DNA from 2 places in the Paenibacillus sp. MAH-35 genome. Region 1 is predicted to be linked to the other one. Evidence: riboswitches for the same ligand, from Rfam matches in the RefSeq annotation. Region 1 holds a riboswitch; the other holds the start of a gene.
The links. A riboswitch is a leader RNA that binds a small molecule or an ion and turns the genes downstream of it on or off. The one in region 1 is predicted to bind thiamine pyrophosphate.
Positions count from the first base shown of each region.

Region 2: another riboswitch for thiamine pyrophosphate. It lies ahead of AC3Y2E_RS06030 (ThiF family adenylyltransferase); the one in region 1 lies ahead of AC3Y2E_RS00620 (ECF transporter S component).

Region 1 covers NZ_JBYUPU010000001.1:161,885-171,618, reverse strand. Annotated here, with positions in the region: gene AC3Y2E_RS00650 (M14 family zinc carboxypeptidase) at 1-319, opposite strand, end outside; gene AC3Y2E_RS00645 (ABC transporter substrate-binding protein) at 342-1,658, opposite strand; gene AC3Y2E_RS00640 (helix-turn-helix domain-containing protein) at 1,923-2,810, opposite strand; gene tenA (thiaminase II) at 3,291-3,953, opposite strand; gene AC3Y2E_RS00630 (energy-coupling factor transporter transmembrane component T family protein) at 3,971-4,765, opposite strand; gene AC3Y2E_RS00625 (ABC transporter ATP-binding protein) at 4,768-6,300, opposite strand; gene AC3Y2E_RS00620 (ECF transporter S component) at 6,324-6,923, opposite strand; TPP riboswitch at 7,096-7,204, opposite strand; gene AC3Y2E_RS00615 (alpha/beta hydrolase family protein) at 7,473-8,336, shown strand; gene AC3Y2E_RS00610 (hypothetical protein) at 8,469-8,705, shown strand; gene asd (archaetidylserine decarboxylase) at 8,912-9,697, shown strand.
Region 2 covers NZ_JBYUPU010000004.1:269,616-279,349, forward strand. Annotated here, with positions in the region: gene thiD (bifunctional hydroxymethylpyrimidine kinase/phosphomethylpyrimidine kinase) at 59-865, opposite strand; gene thiO (glycine oxidase ThiO) at 904-2,016, opposite strand; gene AC3Y2E_RS06015 (thiazole synthase) at 2,046-2,831, opposite strand; gene thiS (sulfur carrier protein ThiS) at 2,839-3,039, opposite strand; gene thiE (thiamine phosphate synthase) at 3,058-3,693, opposite strand; gene AC3Y2E_RS06030 (ThiF family adenylyltransferase) at 3,719-4,744, opposite strand; TPP riboswitch at 4,943-5,051, opposite strand; gene AC3Y2E_RS06035 (metal-sensitive transcriptional regulator) at 5,219-5,542, shown strand; gene AC3Y2E_RS06040 (NHL repeat-containing protein) at 5,710-7,509, shown strand; gene gap (type I glyceraldehyde-3-phosphate dehydrogenase) at 7,902-8,951, shown strand; gene AC3Y2E_RS06050 (type 2 periplasmic-binding domain-containing protein) at 9,569-9,734, shown strand, end outside.

The sequences.
Region 1 (9,734 bases):
CCAGCAAACGGATCAGATTCAAGACGGCCGCCACGCCTTCCAGCTCTCCGCCGTGAACGCCCCCTACGATCGAGATGACGGGTTTATGGTTCCTGCCCTTCTGCGCATAAGCCGATACATCGCCGACCCCGCAAGCGGAGTTGTAGTTCGCTTTTCTGCCGAAGTTTTGCTTCTCCCCGTAGGAGACGGCATAGATGTTCCTGCCGCCCGCCGAACGGGCAAACGTCTCGACCTGTCCCCGTTTGACGAGGGACAACGTTTGCTCCACATGCTCCAGACTGCTTTTCCAATACGTCGGAATCGTTTGCGAATCGCCCATTCGTGAGCCTCCGGTCATCCTCTTATTTTTTCTTGGCCGCTTCCGCTTCGGCAATCGCTTTATCCGCGGCTTCCTGGGCTTCCCTCAGCAGCGTATTGATATCTTTCGACCCTGTCGCGAGTCCCGCCGCCGTCCCGTTGAACAACCCGTCGATGATCGCATTGTATTCATGCGGAGGAATCATTTTGGCCGGTTTGACCGCCAGCGCGCCTTGAATGTTCTTGCCTTTCAGCACTTCCATGTCGGCACCGAAATCTTTACGGATCGTTTCATCCGCCAGAGCGGTCAAACGCCCGCCCCGATTGATTTTCTTTTGCACTTCGGGCGAAGTGAAAAACTGAATGGCCAGATAAGCATCTTCCTTATGTTTGCTCGTCTTGGATATTCCCATCATTTTGGCGCCGGGATGAATCGTAACGCCGGGCAGGTCCTCGAAGGACGGCATGCCTGCAATATCGTAGTTCATCTGAATGTTGCCCGCCTGCATCGCGCTCGGTACGTCCGTCAGCCAGTTCGCCATCATCGCTACGGTCCGGTCTTTCAGGAAATCCGCGCCTTTGATCGGAAACTCGTTATTCACCACCACGCCCGGTATTTCATAAAAGGGCTTGATCAGCTCCAGGATCGACTTGTGGTTGTCCCGGTTCAGCAGCGCCTTTTTAGTCGACGGGTCGTAGATGGGCATCGTTTTCGTACCGGAGAATACGTTCGGATTCGGAGGCACGAAGCCCCGGTATTGGACGCCTGCATCGATGAACGTAAGTCTTCTCGACAGCTCGAGCAGCTCTCCCCAGGTCATCCCGTCCTTCGGATAAGGAACCCCTCTTTTGTCGAAAATGTCCTTGTTGTAAAACAAAGCGTAATGATTCAGATCGAAAGGCACCCCGTACAGCTCTCCCTTGGAACCGAGTTCGATGATCCAGTCGATATTCGGCTTGGAGAACGCGTTCAGATCGATCGGATGGTCTTTGTTTTTGATCATCGCGCTCATATCGTACGGAATGTCCAAATCTTTGAATGTGCTGTACCTGACGTTGGCGACGTAAAACAGATCCGGAAACTCCCCCGAAGCCGCCAATTGGGCCGGGTCCGTCCGATCGAGCTTCATCGTAATGTGCGGGTATTTCGCCTTCAAAGGCTGAAACAGCAGTTCTTCGAATTCCCGATCGCTCATCGAAAGCCAATAAGGAACGAGCTTCAGCTCCACCGGCTCCTTCGGCTTCGTATCGGCCGGGCTGTGGGCCGTCTCGCCTTCGGCGTCCCCCGCCTTTCCTCCTCCGCAGCCGGCCAGCATGGCCGCAGTAAGGATGGCGCACAACGCGGCCCCCTGTTTTTTCATCCGACATCTCCCCTATTTTGTTGTTTTCACCGGCGTTTTTTCGGCTAGGCGGCACTCGAATAATTTTACAAATAAAAGATGTTTTTGAAGTGTATGCGATTACACGATTAGTCGTTTCCCTCATGCTTCACCGCTAATGCATCCGCCAAGCCGAACCGCCGCACGATTCCCGCCCGCTGCAATCCGCATTCCCGGGAGGTCGTCGCTCCTCAAGCATACAACACCCCCGGTAGCAGAAACCGGTTTAAAAATTGCATAATCCGCTCATTCCGGCGGGATGTACCGCTTAGATGCACCCAGTCTGTATTGATGCGGGGGAACCCCGTATTTGGCTTTAAAGGTCCGAATAAAATGAGACGGCGAGTGAAAACCCGTCTCTTCGCTGATCGCTTCGACAGACTTCGGGGTGTGCAGCAGCAGACGCGCCTGGTCCAGTCTTTTTTCCGTTATATATTCGTGAATGCTCTTCCCGGTTTGCCGGCGAAACAGCTTCGACATATAGCTCACCGAAAAATGCAGCTCCTCCGCCAGCCGGTCCAACGTATACCGCTCCTTGTAGTGGGCATCGATCCATTTCAAGATGCCGCCGATGTGCTGCGTCGTACGCATCGGCTTGACCGGTTTGCCCGCCTCGGCATTCGGCATAACGGTTGTGACCAGGTTAACGAAAAAGGTGAACAGAAACAAAATAACGGCCTCTTCATGAAGCTGGCGGCTGCCGGACGTCTGCAAGATTTCGTTCAAGTTGCGAAACTTTTCGTGGAGCTGGGCGTGCTGGGCTTCGTTTAACCCGAATATTTGACTGCTCCCGGCGTCGTTCAAAAAACCGGAGATCAGGTCGTGACACTGGGGGAAAACGGACGCGCATTGCTCCATGAAGATCGGCTTCACTTTAATGAGCGAGCACGTATATTTCGGCGGTACGTCCATGCGGATGTAATGGAGCTGGAACGGTTTAAAAATAAGCAAAGTACGGGGATGGACGGCATAAAAGCGATCGTCAAGAATGACTTGGCCGCTGCCTTCATACACATACAAGATTTCGATCCCTTGGTGAGTATGAAAGTAATATGCGGATTCGGACATCTCATCCCGGGTGGACAAATATTCAAAAAAATAGAGCTCGTTTTCCAGCGCTCTCGCTACGATCATACGCGGCCCCCTCTCCTATACGTTCCAATATTACACGTAGCTGCGCCCATCTCCTTCCCCCACGCCCGACAAATTCAGCAGCATCATTTCCTGTTATTAAGAAAAGCCGTCCGCTAAAAGCAGTCGTGTTGTCTTCATGTGGGTGGTATGGCTAACGATTCCGGCATTTGTTATCAGAGCCGAATGCGGACGTTTGAATTTGCAACGAACTCTTGTAGGGTAATTCCCCGCAAATCGGATCGTTTTTTTCCAATTTCGGTTCGATAACGATGCCCGGATTCGTTACGACTGGAATAACGTCGTTTTTCAGCCATAAACGCGATCGATACGATTCGTTAGTCATCGAACCCGAGTATACGTTCACTAGCGCCAAGTAAGAAACCCCCTTCCCTTTAGCACGGTAAAGAACCTAAACTTCTGGCAGATCAAAAAAACAGCCGAATCCAATTCGGCTGTCTGTCACATTCATCGTATGTTTGATTAAACCGGCCACGCTTCCTTGCGGTAAGCCATGTCCCAGAACTGGTACTCGTACTGGCTGCTGATCAGGAACTGCCGCTCCATCCGCGCACGGTCGGCTTCCGTCACGCCTTCGGCGATCCGGTCGAGCCGGTCGACCTGCTCCTGCACGAGATCGCGGAACCAGTCGCCGCCGTATGCGGCAATCCATTCGCGATAGATCGGCTCCTCGGGTGTCGCGCCCTGCAGTCTTTCGCCAATCTCGTAGTACAGCCAGTAGCAAGGCAGGATCGCCGCCATAATATCTCCGAAATGGCCCGTATAAGCGGCACGCAGCAAGTGCGACGTATAGGCGTACGCCGTCGGCGCAGGCTGGAACGCCGCCCGCTCTTCGTCGGTAATGCCGAGCATGCCTGAAAATTTCTCATGCATCGACAACTCCGCGCCGTAGGTGCCCTGAACGTGGACGGCCATCCGGCTCGACGTATGCAGGTCCGGCGCCTTCGCCGCTCCGAGCGCCTGCACTTGCGCGTAGCAAGCCAAATAATAGGCGTCGTTCATCATATAATGCTTGAACCGGTCAAGCGGCAGGCTGCCATCGGCAATCCCCGTTATGAACGGATGGGTAAAGCTGGCTTGCCAGCTTGCATCCGCGGCTTCTCTCAGACGTTTGGAAAACAACATAAGATTCTCCTCCTTCTCTATCTTACATCCGTAATATCGACGTACGGAAACAAAATTCCCGCGGCATAAGCCGCAGCGCATAAAGCGGCGGCCGCCGCGACGAAGAACAAGTCCACGGCGCCGAAGCCGACTACATAGTAATACGTCCGGCGGCCGTTTCCGGCAAACCGCTTCGCCTCCATCGCGACGGCGATCCGCTGGGCGCGCCGGATGCTTTGGGCCAGCATCGGAACCGAATAAGCTTTCATTTTCCGGTACAGTCCCTTCAGCCCCTTCTCCCGGCCGACGCCCCGGACCGCCAGCGCGTGACGAAGCGTCTGAAACTCCTCGAACATGATCGGCAGCAGCCGCATCGCGGCCATGAAGCTATAGGCGTATTTGGGCGGTACTTTGCACTGCTGCATCAGCGAGTAAAACAAGAATACGGGCCGCGTCGTAAGCGCGAACAGCAGTCCGACGAAGGCGAAGCACAGCGATTTGAGGCCGATCTGGACGCCCCGGAAGAAGCTTTCCTTCGTAATATGGATCAGCCCGAAGTCCCACCAGTTCGTTTCCCCCTTGCCGTAAAACATCATCGACGTCGTCGACGATACGAACAGCAGCAGGGCAGGCAGAGAGAACAGCGCCATTCGTTTCCACGGATGGCCGCTTGCCGCGACGTAGCCAAGCAGCGTAACGGCCGTAACGTTCAGCATCACGCTCGGGTTGTGCGTAAACAGGACGAACATGAACAAGGTCAGGCAAAACAACAGTTTGAGAGACGGGTTCACCCGGTGGAGCCACGTTTCCCGGTAAGAAAACTCGATATTCACGGTTAGCGGCTCCCTCCTCTCTGAACGAGTTCCGATTCCTTCTCCGGAAGCGCCTCTGCCGGTGCCGGCTCTGCCGATTCTGCCGCCTCCGCGAGCTGCCGCGGCCCGCGCAGATCGTGCTCCAGCCGTCCGTCGCGAACTTCCCAGATCCGGGTTGCGAACAGGCTCACAATATCCGGATCATGCGTCACCATCACAATCGCGGTCCCTTGTCTGCGCCATGCTTCCAGCCGTTCCAGCAATGCGAACGTATTTTTCGCATCCTGACCGAAAGTCGGTTCGTCCAGCAGCAGGATGCGCTGCTCCTTCACGATCGCCGAGGCGACGCTGAGGCGGCGTTTCTGCCCGAGCGACAGTTGGAACGGATGATTGTCCTTCCGCTGCGTCAGATCAAAGTCCGCCAGCAGCGCGGACGTTTTCGCCTCCACCTCGGCTTCCGGCCGCTTCTCCTGCCGGAGCGAGAAGGCGACCTCGTCATAAACCGAGTTGGTGACGAATTGAAACTCGGGATTTTGAAACACGAAGGCGATCTCGGCCGACAACCCGCGTGTCTGCTCCGCCGGCCTGCCGTTCAGCTCGTATCCGCCGGCCGTCTGAAGAAGCCCCATCAAGCCGAGAAGCAGCGTGCTTTTGCCCGCCCCGTTCGGACCGGTTACGGCGATCCATTCGCCAGCGGACACTTCCGCCGATTCCACGTACTGCTTCTGCTTCTTGCCGCGCCATACCTCGAACCGGTCGAGTCGGATGAGCGGTCCGGCCGAAGCCGCTGCCGGCTCACCGGTCCACGGCGCATAACGGCCGCTGCGGATATAGTTGTCCCAGACGCCGGGGTACCAGATTCCGTCTTCAGCGAGGCGATGACCGTAATTGGCGAATAGATCCGCCGCCGGGCCGTCCGCCGTAATCTCCCCCGATTTGCCGAACAGGACGACGCGATCGATATAATCGACGATCTCGTCGATCTTATGCTCGACGATGATGACCGTTTTCCCTTCTCCCGCCTTGCGGATCGTCTCCCATACTTGCTTCGTCCCTTCCGGATCGAGCAGCGCGGTCGGCTCGTCGACGAAGAGCACGTCGGGCTCAAGCGCCAGCGCGCTTGCGATCGCGAGCCGCTGCTTCATCCCTTGGGACAGCGCCGCTATCGGGGTATGCAGCTCCTCAAGCTCCAATCCGACCTGACTGAGCAGCACGCCCATCCGCTGCTTCATCTCTTCGCGCGGAACGAGCAGATTTTCCAGGACGAAGGCAAGCTCCTCATCGACAAAGGGCATGCAAAACTGCGTATCCGGATCTTGAAAAACGAACGCCCACCGCTCCGGTACGACGATCCGCTCTGCCGTTACCGGCACGTCCACCGCCCGCGGGATTAAACCGGACAGCACCTGCAGCAGCGTCGATTTGCCGCATCCGCTAGGTCCGAGCAGCAGCACCTTTTCCCCGCGCTTCACCTCAAACGACAAGTCCCGGAACGTCAGCGCCGGCGCGCCGGGAAATTTAAGCCTTAGCCGTTCAACTCCCGCCGCAGCGTTCATGCAGAATCACTCCGATACTAAAATTAATCGTGCAGCGAGCGCCGGTCTGCTTCGGTTACCGGACGTACGATCCGGGTAACGCCGGTTGCGTCGAGCGCTTTGACCAGATAATAGGCGACGCCGCCCGTAATGACGATACAGCTGATGAAGCGGAACACGAAGTACAGCGTCAAGTTCCAGCCTTGCAGTTCGATCAGATAACCTTTGTACCAGTCCATTCCCAGCGAGCCCAGGCCCGCTCCGATTCCGGCCAGACAGGCCACGGCCAGCGAATACGAGCGGTAGCCGAACAAGGCGAATACGAGCTCCGCGCCGATCCCTTGCGCAAGTCCGTAAGTGAGCGACTCTACGCTGTACTGCGAACCGATCAGCATCGCGAATACGGCGGCCGATACTTCGCCGAGCAGCGCGACTCCGGGCTTGCGTATAATCAGAAACGCTACGGTAGCCGCAATAAACCACATGCCGTACGCGAGCTGTTCGGCCTGCAAGCCGAAAATTTTGACGAGGTCGTACACCGATCCCCATACCCGGAAGATGACGCCGAAGACGATCGCAATGACGACTGTGACCAGAATGTCGGTCAGCTTTAATCCTTTGGAGCTTTGCAATACGTTAGACACTGGTATCCTCTCCCTTTCTCCTATTGATGTCTCTTTGCCGCCTGCCGGCATGCGGCGGGCAGCCTCGCTCCTAATCCGGGCAATCGCCGGGACCCGTTGGACGCAAAAAAGTCCACCCCCTAGAGGTGGACTGGCATTCGAATGAAGGATCGATCGGAACGATCGGTTCGAACGGTCAGGTGTCCCACTTCCCTACGCTGGCATCATCCAGATCAGGTTCGAAGGGTCTAGGATGTGCGCACATCCAATCTCAGCCCTGCCGGGCTCCCCTAGTGACACACTTATCTTAACACGATTTATGTTGTTGTCAATATCCCCTTTCCCGGCAAGTGCTGCGAATACTTGTAACGAACCGATCTTTTCAAGCCGGTCAAATTGACATAGCTTCGATGCAATGCTTCAATGAAAGCAAACCACTTTCAACACCCCGGGCGCGCTTTATCGATAACCGTTTTGATCCGTTAGTTCGCATGGGAATGTGACCGCTTATTCGCGCGCATCGATTCCCAAAGCTGTATCCGATTACGTATGGAATTGGAGGACCTGACTATGAGTTCGATTACGTTTCAATATGAGCAAGGACCGGAGCGGATCATCCGCGGGGATTTCCACCCGGCCTTGCGCCCGAACCCGCAAGCGACCGTTATTTTGGTGCACGGCTTCAAAGGGTTCAAGGACTGGGGGATGTTCCCCTATGCGGCCGGGCGGCTCGCCGAGTCGTTTGATGTAATACGCTTTAATCTGTCCCGCAACGGAGTCGGGGCGTCGCTAACCGATTTCGACGAGCTGGACAAATTCGGAAAGCAAACGTTTACCGGCGATCTGGAAGATTTAAAAGATGTCGTCGTCCTCGTTCGCGAAGGCAAGCTGCCGGTGGCGGGCAGACAGCCGGTGGCGGAACGGGTCGTACTCGTAGGCCACAGCCGCGGCGGCGGCGAGTCGATCGTGCTGGCGCTGGATGAACCGGCGCTGGTCGACGGGGTCGTCTCCTGGAACGGCTCGACGTCGTTCCCCGCGATATTCGGCGAGCCCGCGCTGCGCGCGATGCGCGAGGACGGCATCGCCTACATTGACAATGCGCGCACGAAGCAGCGCATGCCGCTTGAGAAGATCATCGCGGACGATCTGGAGCGCAACCGCGACCGGTTCGATCTGATCGCCCGCATCTCCCAGTTGCAAGTACCGCTCGTGCTCATTCAAGGCACGGACGATTTCCGCAGCTTGTGGGCCGGATCGGAGAAGCTCGTATCGGCCGCTCCGTCGGTCCCTTGGATTCACATAGCTGGAGGCGATCATACGTTCAGCGCGAAACATCCGTTCAACGGTTCCACGACCCCGCTGGACGAAGCGATTGCCGCCACCGGGAGGGAGATCCGGGAACGCATGCTCCAAAGACCGGCCGACCTCGAATAAACGCGCTGGATCATTTGGGAAATAGTGACAATAATCATTTTGGTATGATACGATAGGACTAAGCCTGTACGATCCGGTTTATTTGCAGGAGTGTCCATGGGTCCGATACGTCGACAAAGGAGTCGCAACAATATGAAAGAAATCGTCAAGCTGAAGCAGACGATGCTGAACGTCACGCACGAATTAATTTCCGGGTGCCGCTTCTGTGTGCAAATCTCCTTGGATCCCGAAGACAAAACGCCGATACAATGCGTCAAGTATTCCGGCTGCTCCATCCCGGTACATACGAATACCGCTACCTGTCTGTCCTGCCAGGAATATAAGCGCAGCAACAAAAACGAGCGTCAGAATATCGCATCAGGCGGCTGATCAGACCGCTCCCTCCGGGTCGTCTTTCGGCTTACGCCGGAACGGCTGAGACCGGGATTCGCCTGCATGGGGACCGCACTTGTTGCGCTTCGTTCGTTTCTGTGTCAAACTAAGGTATGATTGCCCCCGGCGGCGCGGCCGAACGCTTTCCCGCTTCGGCACCGGGACCGCTTAACGACGGGGAACGGAACAGGTGGACGAACTGAATGAAACCGTTATTTCGACTATTAACTGAACTCTCCTCACGCAAGTGGGTGTCCCGCATGACCGGCGCTTTTGCAAAGTCCAAGGCAAGCCGGTACTTTATTCCGCAATTCGCCAAATCCTACGGCATCCCGATCGAGGATGCGGAGAAGACGATCGGGGAATACCGGTCGCTTAACGACTTTTTTACCCGGCGCCTAAAACCGGGCCTTCGCCCGCTCGCCGAACGGGCCGACGCGCTGCTGAGCCCCGTGGATGCGCTTATAACCGGCATGGGATCGATTCAATCGGGCACGATGCTGAACGTCAAAGGCCAGGACTATACCGTGGATGAACTGCTCAACCGTTCCCCCAGAACGTTAAACTACCGGAACGGTTTCTTTTTTGTGCTGTATTTAAGCCCGACCGACTATCACCGGATTCACTCCCCCGTTACCGGGACGATTGTGGAGAAGGAGCATGTCAAAGGAAAAGTGTACCCGGTCAACGATTTCGGTCTTCGTGAGATGAAACGGGTGTTAAGCCGGAACGAGCGGCTGATTACGTATATCGATCACGAGTGCGGAGAGATTGCCGTCGTTAAGGTAGGCGCTCTCAACGTAAGCAGCATCCGCTATGCGGAACCGCTTCCGGACAAGCTGGAGCGTGGCGGCGATCTGGCCTATTTCGAGTTCGGCTCGACCGTCGTCCTGTTAACCGAGAACGACATCTTCGTACCGCGATCCGACCTTGCCGTCGGCAGCAAAGTGAAGATGGGCGAATCGCTGGGCACGCTAATCGGCAAATAGCCTGCGCATGGACATGCGTCCGCTTGCATACGACAGC
Region 2 (9,734 bases), on a different contig from region 1:
ATCGATTCCCGACGGTCTGTTTTGTTTTCAGCGGTACACTCGGAAACGCACAAGCCGCTTACTTCGCCGAACTCAGCCGGAGCGCCGCATGATGGGTCGGGCCGATGCCTTTGCCGATCTCCAGACCGGAGGCGATGGCGGCCGTGATGAACCGTTTCGCTTCGGAGACGGCATCGGTTACCGCCAGCCCCTTGGCCAGTCCGGCCGCTATCGCCGAAGCGGTCGTGCAGCCGGTGCCGTGCGTATGCTTCGTGCGAATACGCGGCGAGCGGTACAGGATCGCCTCCGAGCCGTCGTACAACACGTCGACGGCTTCTTCTCCGTCAAGATGGCCGCCCTTCAGAAACACGTAACGCGGGCCCAGCTCATGAAGCCGCTTGGCCGCCTCGATCATCTGCTCGACGCTGCCGATCTCCTGCGAACCGAGGATCGCGCACGCTTCCGGCACGTTCGGCGTAAGAACCGTCGCGATCGGCAGAAGCTCGCGCCGCAGCGCGTCCACGGCTTCCTGCTGAAGCAGGGCCGCGCCGCCTTTGGCGATCATCACCGGGTCGAGTACGAGCGGATAAGGCCCGTACCGTTTCAGCTTTTCCGCCACGAGCGTAATAATGTCGGCCGAGAACAGCATGCCCGTCTTGACCGCATCCGTCCCGATATCGGACAGGACGGAGTCGATCTGCTGGCCGATCGCTTCCAGCGGCAGCGGGTATACGCCTTGGACGCCGAGCGTATTTTGGGCGGTGATGGCGGTAATCGCGCTCGTGCCGAATACGCCAAGCTCCTGGAACGTCTTCAGATCGGCCTGGATGCCTGCGCCGCCTCCGGAGTCGGAGCCCGCGATCGTCATCGCCTTAGGGATAGTCATTCGGTTGCCTCCTCTAACGGACAAAGTTGGGGTCTAGCTTAAAAACGTTCGGGTGCGAATGCACCTAGCGGCAGACCGGTCGTCTCACGGCCTTCCATCAGGTCGGCGATCACATGAGCGGTAACCGGGCTGAGCAGGATGCCGTTGCGGTAATGGCCGGCGGCGAACAGTAGCGAATCGGAGCGGCTCGACGCTCCGAGCAGCGGAAAGCCGTCGTGGGTGGCGGGGCGAAGGCCGGCCCACTCATGGAAGGGCCGCATGCCGCCAAGAAACGGGAACAGCTTTCCGTTCCAGCTTTTCAGCCGGTCGATCCCCTTGCTCGTGACCGACGTCTCGAAGCCGGCTATATCTTCCGAAGCTCCGCAGACGAGCGAGCCGTTCCGTTTGCCGACCACATACCCTTGACTGCAAAAGACCATGTGCCGGACCGGCATATCCGGCGTCTCGTAAGCGCATATTTGCCCGCGGATCGGGTACACCGGGATGCGCATGTCAAGCGCCGCTTCCATCAGTCCCGCCCATGCGCCGCTGGCCACGACCAGCTTGTCGCTGCGGAACGTGCCGCCGGACGACGGGCAGCACACCTCGGCGCCGCCGCTCCAGCGCGTGACCCGGACTTCGCCGAGTCCGTCCCGGATCTCGACGCCGAGCTTCCGGCAAGCTTCTTCCAGCGCTTTCACGTACCCTGGAGCGTATACGTGCGATTCTCCGGGGTAATACAAGGCGCCCGCCGCCTCCGGGGCGATATGCGGCTCCAGCTCCCGCAGCCGCCGTCCGTCCAGCAGCTCGCTTGCCGCGCCGTAATCGTCCTGCCAGCTTTGGCGGGACCGCATGGCGAGTACGTCGGCTTCGTGGTAATGCACGTATAAGCTGCCGGTAGCGGAATATTCGAAGTCGAGGCCGGACACGTCCTTGACGGCCTGCTGCCAGTCCGGGTACAGCTTCAGGCTTTGCAGGCAAAGCTGGAAGAAAGGGTCCGGCTGCTCCGTATTTTCAGAGTAAGGGGCGAGCATCCCGGCTGCCGCTCCCGACGCTTGGCCGCCGCAGCGTCCCTGCTCCAGCACGGTGACGGGGAAGCCCCGGCGGCGCAATTCGAAGGCGCATGACAGACCGATCACGCCGCCGCCCAGCACCATTACATGTTGTGTCATTGCAAGACCAGCTTTCCGATATAGGGTTGTTAGTTGGGGGTAGAGATAAACTGCTCCAAGCCGCTGCTTGCCGAAGCGTAACGTTTCTTCGGAATCCGTCCGGCCAAGTACGAGAGGCGTCCGGCCTCGATCGCCAGCTTCATCGCCAGCGCCATCCGGACCGGGTCTTTCGCCTTGGCGACCGGCGTATTCATTAAGATTCCGTCCACGCCGAGCTCCATCGCCTGCACGACGTCCTGGGCCGAGCCGAGTCCGGCGTCCACGATGACCGGGACGCCGGCTTCCTCGACGATCAGACCGATATTATACGGGTTCAGGATGCCGAGTCCGGTGCCGATCGGCGCTCCGCCGGGCATGACGGCTGCCGCGCCCGCCTCTTCGAGACGTTTGCACAGGATCGGGTCGTCCGATGTATAAGGAAGCACGACGAAACCTTCCGCGGCCAGAATCTCGGTTGCTTTTAACGTCTCGATCGGGTCGGGGAGCAGCGTTTTTTCGTTGGCGCTGATCTCGACCTTGATCCAGTTGCCGATGCCGGAAGCCCGGGCGAGCCTGGCGATCCGTACGGCTTCGTCAGCCGTGCGGGCTCCGGACGTATTCGGCAAATACGTGAACGATTTGCCTTCGAAATGTTGAAGGATCGCGTCATCGCCCGGCGCGTCCAGGTTGATGCGGCGGATGGCGAAGGTGAGTACCTGAGCTCCCGACGCTTCAATTGCGGCATTTTGCACGAACGGATTCGGATAACGGCCGGTGCCGAGAAAAAAACGCGAAGCCAGCTCCGTTCCGCCGATGAGAAGTGGATCTTGATGCATACCGGGTTCAGCCTCCTCCGACAAAATGTACGAGTTCGATCTTCATGCCCGGAGCCAGCACGGCGGCGGTCCAGGTTTCCTTCGGTACGATCGCGCCGTCGATTTCGACGACGACCATCTTATGCTCCAGCCCGTAAGCGCGCAGCAGGCCGATCACCGTTTCCCCGGCTTCTACTGTACGTGTTTGTCCGTTTACGATAACATCCATAGTCTCCTCCGCTGACCGTCACTGCGGCGATGCCGCAGCCGAATTGATTTTATCCAGGAACGACCGGCAAGTGCCCTGAATGTCAGGGCTTCCCACGATCTCGCTGATCGCACATATGCGGCGGGCTCCCGCCTCCAGCACCTGATCGACGTTATGCAGCTTGATGCCCCCGATCGCCACGAACGGGATGGCGATTTCCGCTGCAACCTGCCGGACGTAAGAGGTAGTGACCGGAGCGACAACATCTTCCTTGCTCTTGGTCGGGAATACCGGTCCGACACCGATGTAATCCGCGCCGTCGCGCTCGGCCTGCCTCGCTTCCTCGATGGCGTGAGTGGAGATGCCGATGATTTTGCCGCCGACGATCTTGCGGGCGTCCGCCAGCGGCAAATCGTCCTGTCCGAGATGAATGCCGTCGGCATCTACCGCGAGCGCGATATCGATATAATCGTTGACGATGAAGGTTATGCCGTAACGAAGCGTCAGCTCGCGCAGCGCTTTGGCTTTCGCAAGCACCTCGCGGCGGGGGCTCTTTTTGTCCCGCAGCTGGATGATGTCGCAACCGCCCTTGATCGCTTCCTCCATCACTTCGATCATCGGCTTGCCCGGGTGGAATTCCTCTCCGGTGATGGCGTACAGCTTGAATGGTTTCATATCGCCTGCCTCCTTCTATAATCGATCAGAGCCCGATGTAGCGGGCGTATAGCGTTTTGGCTCGTACGGGGTCCTCGGTGCCTTGCACGAGCACGCGCCCGTCGGGAAACAGGACGAGGCGTTCGCCTTCCGGCAGCTCGGCCTTCAGCAGGAACGGGTTGGACTGGATTCGCGCGACGCGTTCCAGCTTTTCTTTCCAATAATCGAGATCGAAGCCGCTGCGGGCCCGGATCTGGATCGTCTCGCGGCCGCACAGCGAAGTCGCGTCATCGAGCCCAATCTCGTCAAGAGCAGGGTAGCGATGACCGCAACATACCGGGCAGTCCGACTTCGAAGAAGGGAGCTTCATCTCGTACGACTGATTGTGCCACGCGTCAAATGTGATCAGCGTGTTCCGGCGGGCGGCGGTATCGCCGACCAGATGCTTCAGCGCTTCGGTTGCCTGATACGAAGCGACGATATCGACGACGGGAGAGATGACCCCGATCATGTCGCATGTCTCCCCGGAGCTGTCTCCGGGCTGGATCAGGCACCGCAGGCAGCCGGTCTGTCCGGGGACGAAGATCGCGCTCATCCCCCGGGAGGCGACCGCGCCGCCGTATACGAACGGAATTTGGTTCTTGAAGCAGGCATCGTTTAATAAGTATCGGGTATGAAAGTTATCCGTCCCGTCCAGCACAAGGTCCATGCCTTCGATCAACTGATCGATATTGGCCGCGGTCGTATCGGCGACGATGGCTTCCAGCTTGACGCCGGAGTTGATCTTGGACAGTCTTTGCTTGGCCGCTATGGCTTTGGGAATGGAAGCCGCCGCATCTTCTTCGTCGTACAGCATCTGCCGCTGCAAATTACTCGCTTCGACGTAATCCCGGTCGACGAACCGGACGGTTCCGAGCCCCGCGCGGACCATATGGTTAGCCAGCACTGTACCGAGAGCGCCCATGCCTACGATCAGTACGGCGCATTCGGAGAGCCGGCGTTGTCCGCCGGGGCCGATCGGTTTGAATAACATTTGCCGGGAATATCGGCTGGACGAATCGTTAGTGGTCATGATGGCGGGTGCGCCTCCTTGCTCCAGGAAATACAGGAAAACGGATCAACCTCGGAAAGAACGCAGCTGAGCCTATTCCTGCCGCTCGCGGAGGCCGCGTCGGCCGCGGAAAAACGGTTCGCTAGGCCTTCCGCAACAGCAAAAAGGCCGCCTGTCAGGGCGGCCGCATATCGACGCTCGATTTGTTGAAAGAGTCAAGAATCGGTTGCGCCACTTCCCTACGCTGGTCTCGCTCCAGTTCAGGTTCAAAGGGTCCGAAGGTCGTATCTTCATCTCAGCCCAAGACTGGGCACCCCTAGTGATCTTGAAATATGAGGTTCATCTTTCACCTTACAACGATCGTGCCGGTTTGTCAACGGCGGCGGCATGCCGCGTTAGGGCACGTCCCGGCCGGCGCTTCCCGACTTGACTGCGCAACGGGGGGAGGCTACCATACGGATAAGGAGGTCGAACTCAGTGAAGGACGAATCGACATTGCAAGCCGAAGGCTCCGCATGCTGCAATACCGGCGGCGAGGAGGAACGCAAGAGCCACCATTCCGACAAATTAAAAAGCAATCTGATCACCCGGCTGAACCGGATCGAGGGACAAATCCGCGGTGTGAAGGGACTCATCGAGAAAGATACGTATTGCGACGACATCCTCAATCAGATCGCGGCGATTCAGGCAGCTCTGAACGGCGTCGGCAAACAGCTGCTGGAAGGTCATCTGAAGTCGTGTGTCGTGGAGCGAATCCGCGAGGGCGATCAGGATATCATTAACGAGCTGCTCGTCACGGTCAACAAGTTAATGAAATAACACAGCGGGACCGAATCCGGAAGCGGAAAGAACGGGGGTATGCGAACTGCCTGCTTTCCGCTTGCGGATTAATTTCATTTTATTAACAAAATTCTCATTGACTGCCCTACTACCCGAGCTATACTTATATACAAGTCTTATACTTGTGGATAAGAGGAGTGATGGCGATGAGCCGGGAACAAGATCAGTTCGAGTTAATCGGACGTCCTTGCCGCAATTTCAACATTCTTGCAACCGCAGTTATGACAGACCCGCTCGACGGACGGGAGAAGCTGGTGCTGTCCAACTTCGCGGCCGGACAGACCGGCAATCTGATCCTGATCGATACGCGCTCAATGGAAGCCGAGTCGATCGAACTTCCGGGGGATGAAGGAGCCTGGGGACTTGTTAATTGGCGCAATGAAAAGCTCGTGGTCGGGACGTGTCCGAACTATGCGTATATGCATGCCCTGGACTTGAAGACCCGGACTTGGGCGGAGCCGCTGAAGGCGGCAGACGAGAAATATTTCTGGGATATGGCGATCGGCTCCGACGGCAACGTATACGCGGGAACTTGGCCCGGCTGCTCCTTATACCGCTACAATCCGGCGCTGCATACGCTCGAGAAGCTCGGCAGGGCGTCGGACAATGGTAAAAATTTATACAGCCGCTACATTAACGGCAGCGCGCCAGGTTATATTTTGTTTACCGGAGGTTACGACGAGCCGTTTTTGAAAGCGTTTCATATGGAGAGCGGGACGTTTCGCGATTTCGGAACGCCGGGATTTACCGTGCGCGAAGTAACCGACGAGTACATATGCACCGTACAAGGAGACCGCTTCGAATTTTATCATCCGCAAACGCTGGAGTCGCTCCCGGATACCGCAGGCTGGAAGGAAAAGCTGACCTTATTGGAAGCGGCGCTGCCGAACGGCAAAAGCTGTAGGGCGATCCCGCTGGCGGACGGGCGGTATGCGGGGGTGCGCGGTCAAGATCTGTTTATCGCGGACAGCCTGGACGAGGTGCCGGAACTGGTCCGCATTCCGGCGGAGGCGCCGGCCACGCGCATCCATACGCTCGTATCGGACGAGGCGGGCGGGATATGGGGAGCGTGCGGCTTTGGCCAGACGATCTTCCATTACGATCCGTTGACCGGCTCCGCCTGGAACTCGTCCTCGGTATGCGATTCCGGCGGAGAAGTGTACGGGATGGTGTTTGTGGACGGTAAATTGTATTTGACGGCTTACGTCGGCGGAGATCACATCGTGTACGACCCGGCGCAGCCGTGGGATCAGCTGAATAACCGAAATCCGCAATCGCTTCGGGCGCTGAGACCGGATTATATCCGTCCGGAAGGACGAAGCGTGATCGGGCCGGACGGCGGGATCTGGACCGGGTGGTCGGCCAAATACGGCACGTACGCAGGGGCGCTGTCCAGAATCGACCCGGTTACGCTGGAGGTGGATTCCTGGAGCCATCCGATCGCAAACGATCAGCAGGTGGCCGGAGTAGCCGCAGACGACCGGTATGTTTATTTTACGACGAACGGCGGCGCCAGCGGACTGCCCTATCGCGATGTGATCTGCCATTTCGGCGTATGGGAGCCCGGCAAAGGACTCGTGCACGAGTCCCGGTTCGCCGAAGGCGAACGTCCCGGCTCCGCGATTGCGGCTATGTGCGCCAAAGTATTTGTCAAAGCGGGCAGCGCGATTCGCGTATTCGATCCGGCCCGGTTCCGATTCGAGCAATCGATCCCCGTCGAGGGGGGATGCAGCTGGATGACGGCCGCCGGTCCGGATTTGCTGGCCGCGTTTTGCGGCAGCAGGCTGCTCTTCATCGACCCGCACAGCGCTGCCGTTATCCGGACCGTCGAGCTGCCCGGCTCCGTCAGGGCGGCAACGTATACAGCGACAGGCGATCTGGCGTTCGCCGTAGAAGAGGCTTTGTATCGCGTGCCGTCCGGATTTTTGCAGTCGGTTCGTTCTTGAGCAAAGCGGCGATGGCTGGCAATGATTCGTTTACATTTCTTTATAGCGGTACCCAATCTACCCCGTTTCCTTGGAGACGGGGTTTTTGCCGTTCAGGGAGATAAGCAGAGACATGCCTCGAATCGGCAGGATAACTGCGGATGCGTATGGGCGTCGGAGGAAAAAACAGCCGTATTCTTTTGGGCATTCACCGGAATGTCGGCATACCCGATCATCGTCGGATGTGCTCTCCGTCTGTACATTTTATACGCTGTTCATCAGAAAGAGAGGGATCTGTGTGCAATATTCTCAATAATTAGTATGTACTAATCAATAAAATACCTATTTAAAACGATATATTTTATGGTATAGTACGTATTATATAAACAACAGTTAGTAGGGGAGGAATCGGTATGACAGTGGGGATCGGAATTAACGGAATGGGAAGAATCGGGAGGCTGCTCGTCCGGCGGGCTTTTACGGAAGGGGAATTGAATATCCGGGCCATCAATGTGCTGCATCCGGCCGACTCGGTTGCGCATTTGCTCAAGTATGATTCAGTTCACGGCCGCTGGGATGCGGACATTCGTACGGAAGACGGCAATCTGGTGATCAATGGCCATACGGTGCGTCTTTTATCCGAGCGCGATCCGCAGCTTATTCCTTGGAACGACTGCGGGGTCGATCTGGTGCTGGATGCCACCGGCAAATTTAACGATGCCGCGGGAGCGTCGAAACATCTGGAGGGTGGAGCGCAAAACGTAATCGTTACCGCACCGGGTTCCGGACTCGATCTGACTGTCGTCATGGGAGTAAACGACCGCAGCTATGACCCGGACCGGCATAAGCTGATATCCGCCGCCTCCTGCACGACAAATTGCGTGGCGCCCGTGCTCCGCATCGTTGACGAAATGTTCGGCGTTAAACGTGCCTGGGTGACGACTGTTCATGCGTATACGAACGACCAGAATCATCTGGACAATCCGCACAAAGATTTGCGGCGCGCCCGTTCCTGTACGCAGTCGATCGTTCCGACGACGACGGGGATCGGCAAAGCGCTGGCCGGCGTATTGCCTCATCTGGCGCCGGTCGTTGAGGGCGTGTCGCTGCGCGTCCCGGTGCCGAACGTATCGTTGTGCGATATGACGCTGGATTTGGGAGAAGAGATAAGCACGGAGTACGCGACCTCCAGATTGCGTTCCGCTTGCATGAGTCCGCTATATTCCCGGTATGTAGGCTGGAGCGAGGAGCCGCTGGTTTCCACAGATTACGTAGGGTGCGACAAATCGGCTACCATCGACGGATTATCGTTATCTGCGGCCGGACGGCTGCTCAAGCTGCTCGCCTGGTACGATAACGAATGGGGGTATGCATGCCGTGTAATCGACACAGCCAAGATGGTGGCGGATGCCGGGCTCAAACGGTCGGAGGAGAGGGAAGCTGCGGTTTTGGAGAGCGTGTAGGTTAGCGCGTGAGCGTCCGTTCATTGGCATGCGGTTCCGGAGCCGCAGCTGAGCCGTTGGTTGAATTAATTTATCATGTAACTGCATTACGTTACGTAGGTTATCCGCAGAGCGCCGGTTTCATACGATAAATAACGATTTACTGTCTGGCTATGGACGGAAGAAGATATTCCCTTATCCGCGCGATGAAGTTAGGATCGATCGATAACGGGTTGTTGCTTCTTCCGTCTTTATTTCGATAACAGAAATTTGTCCGCCGCTGCTCCGCTATAGGTAGGGGGTGTTAGCTTTTTCCCATTAAAATGTGGATTTGGATGATGTGAAAGCTGACAACAACCTGACACGAAGCCGGGTGGAGGCACGGTATTGCATGTCGTTGGCGAAATATTCAAACAGAAGTTGAAGCATATTTTTTTAGGACTCCCTCTTCACAAACCGGTATTTTAGTTGTATTATGTACATGTATTATACAGATTCAAATGATGACGAAAGTACGATTTGAAAGTCTGGGCCATTCTTTTTTAATCGGCTTGGAAGCGATTGCAGAAAGGGGTTTCAAATTCGGCTTTACAACGCACTGCACATTCACACTCGACATTACGGGAGGTCAACAGACATTGAAAAAACAACTTAGACAACTAGCGGCTATATCGATCGCGTCCGCACTTGTGCTGAGCGCTTGCGGCAAAACGGATAACAAACCGGCAGCCGATCCGGGTGCGACACCAGGGGGCGAGCAGAAGAAAGAAAAGCTTTCCTTGTACTGGATGACGGCAGCGCTGA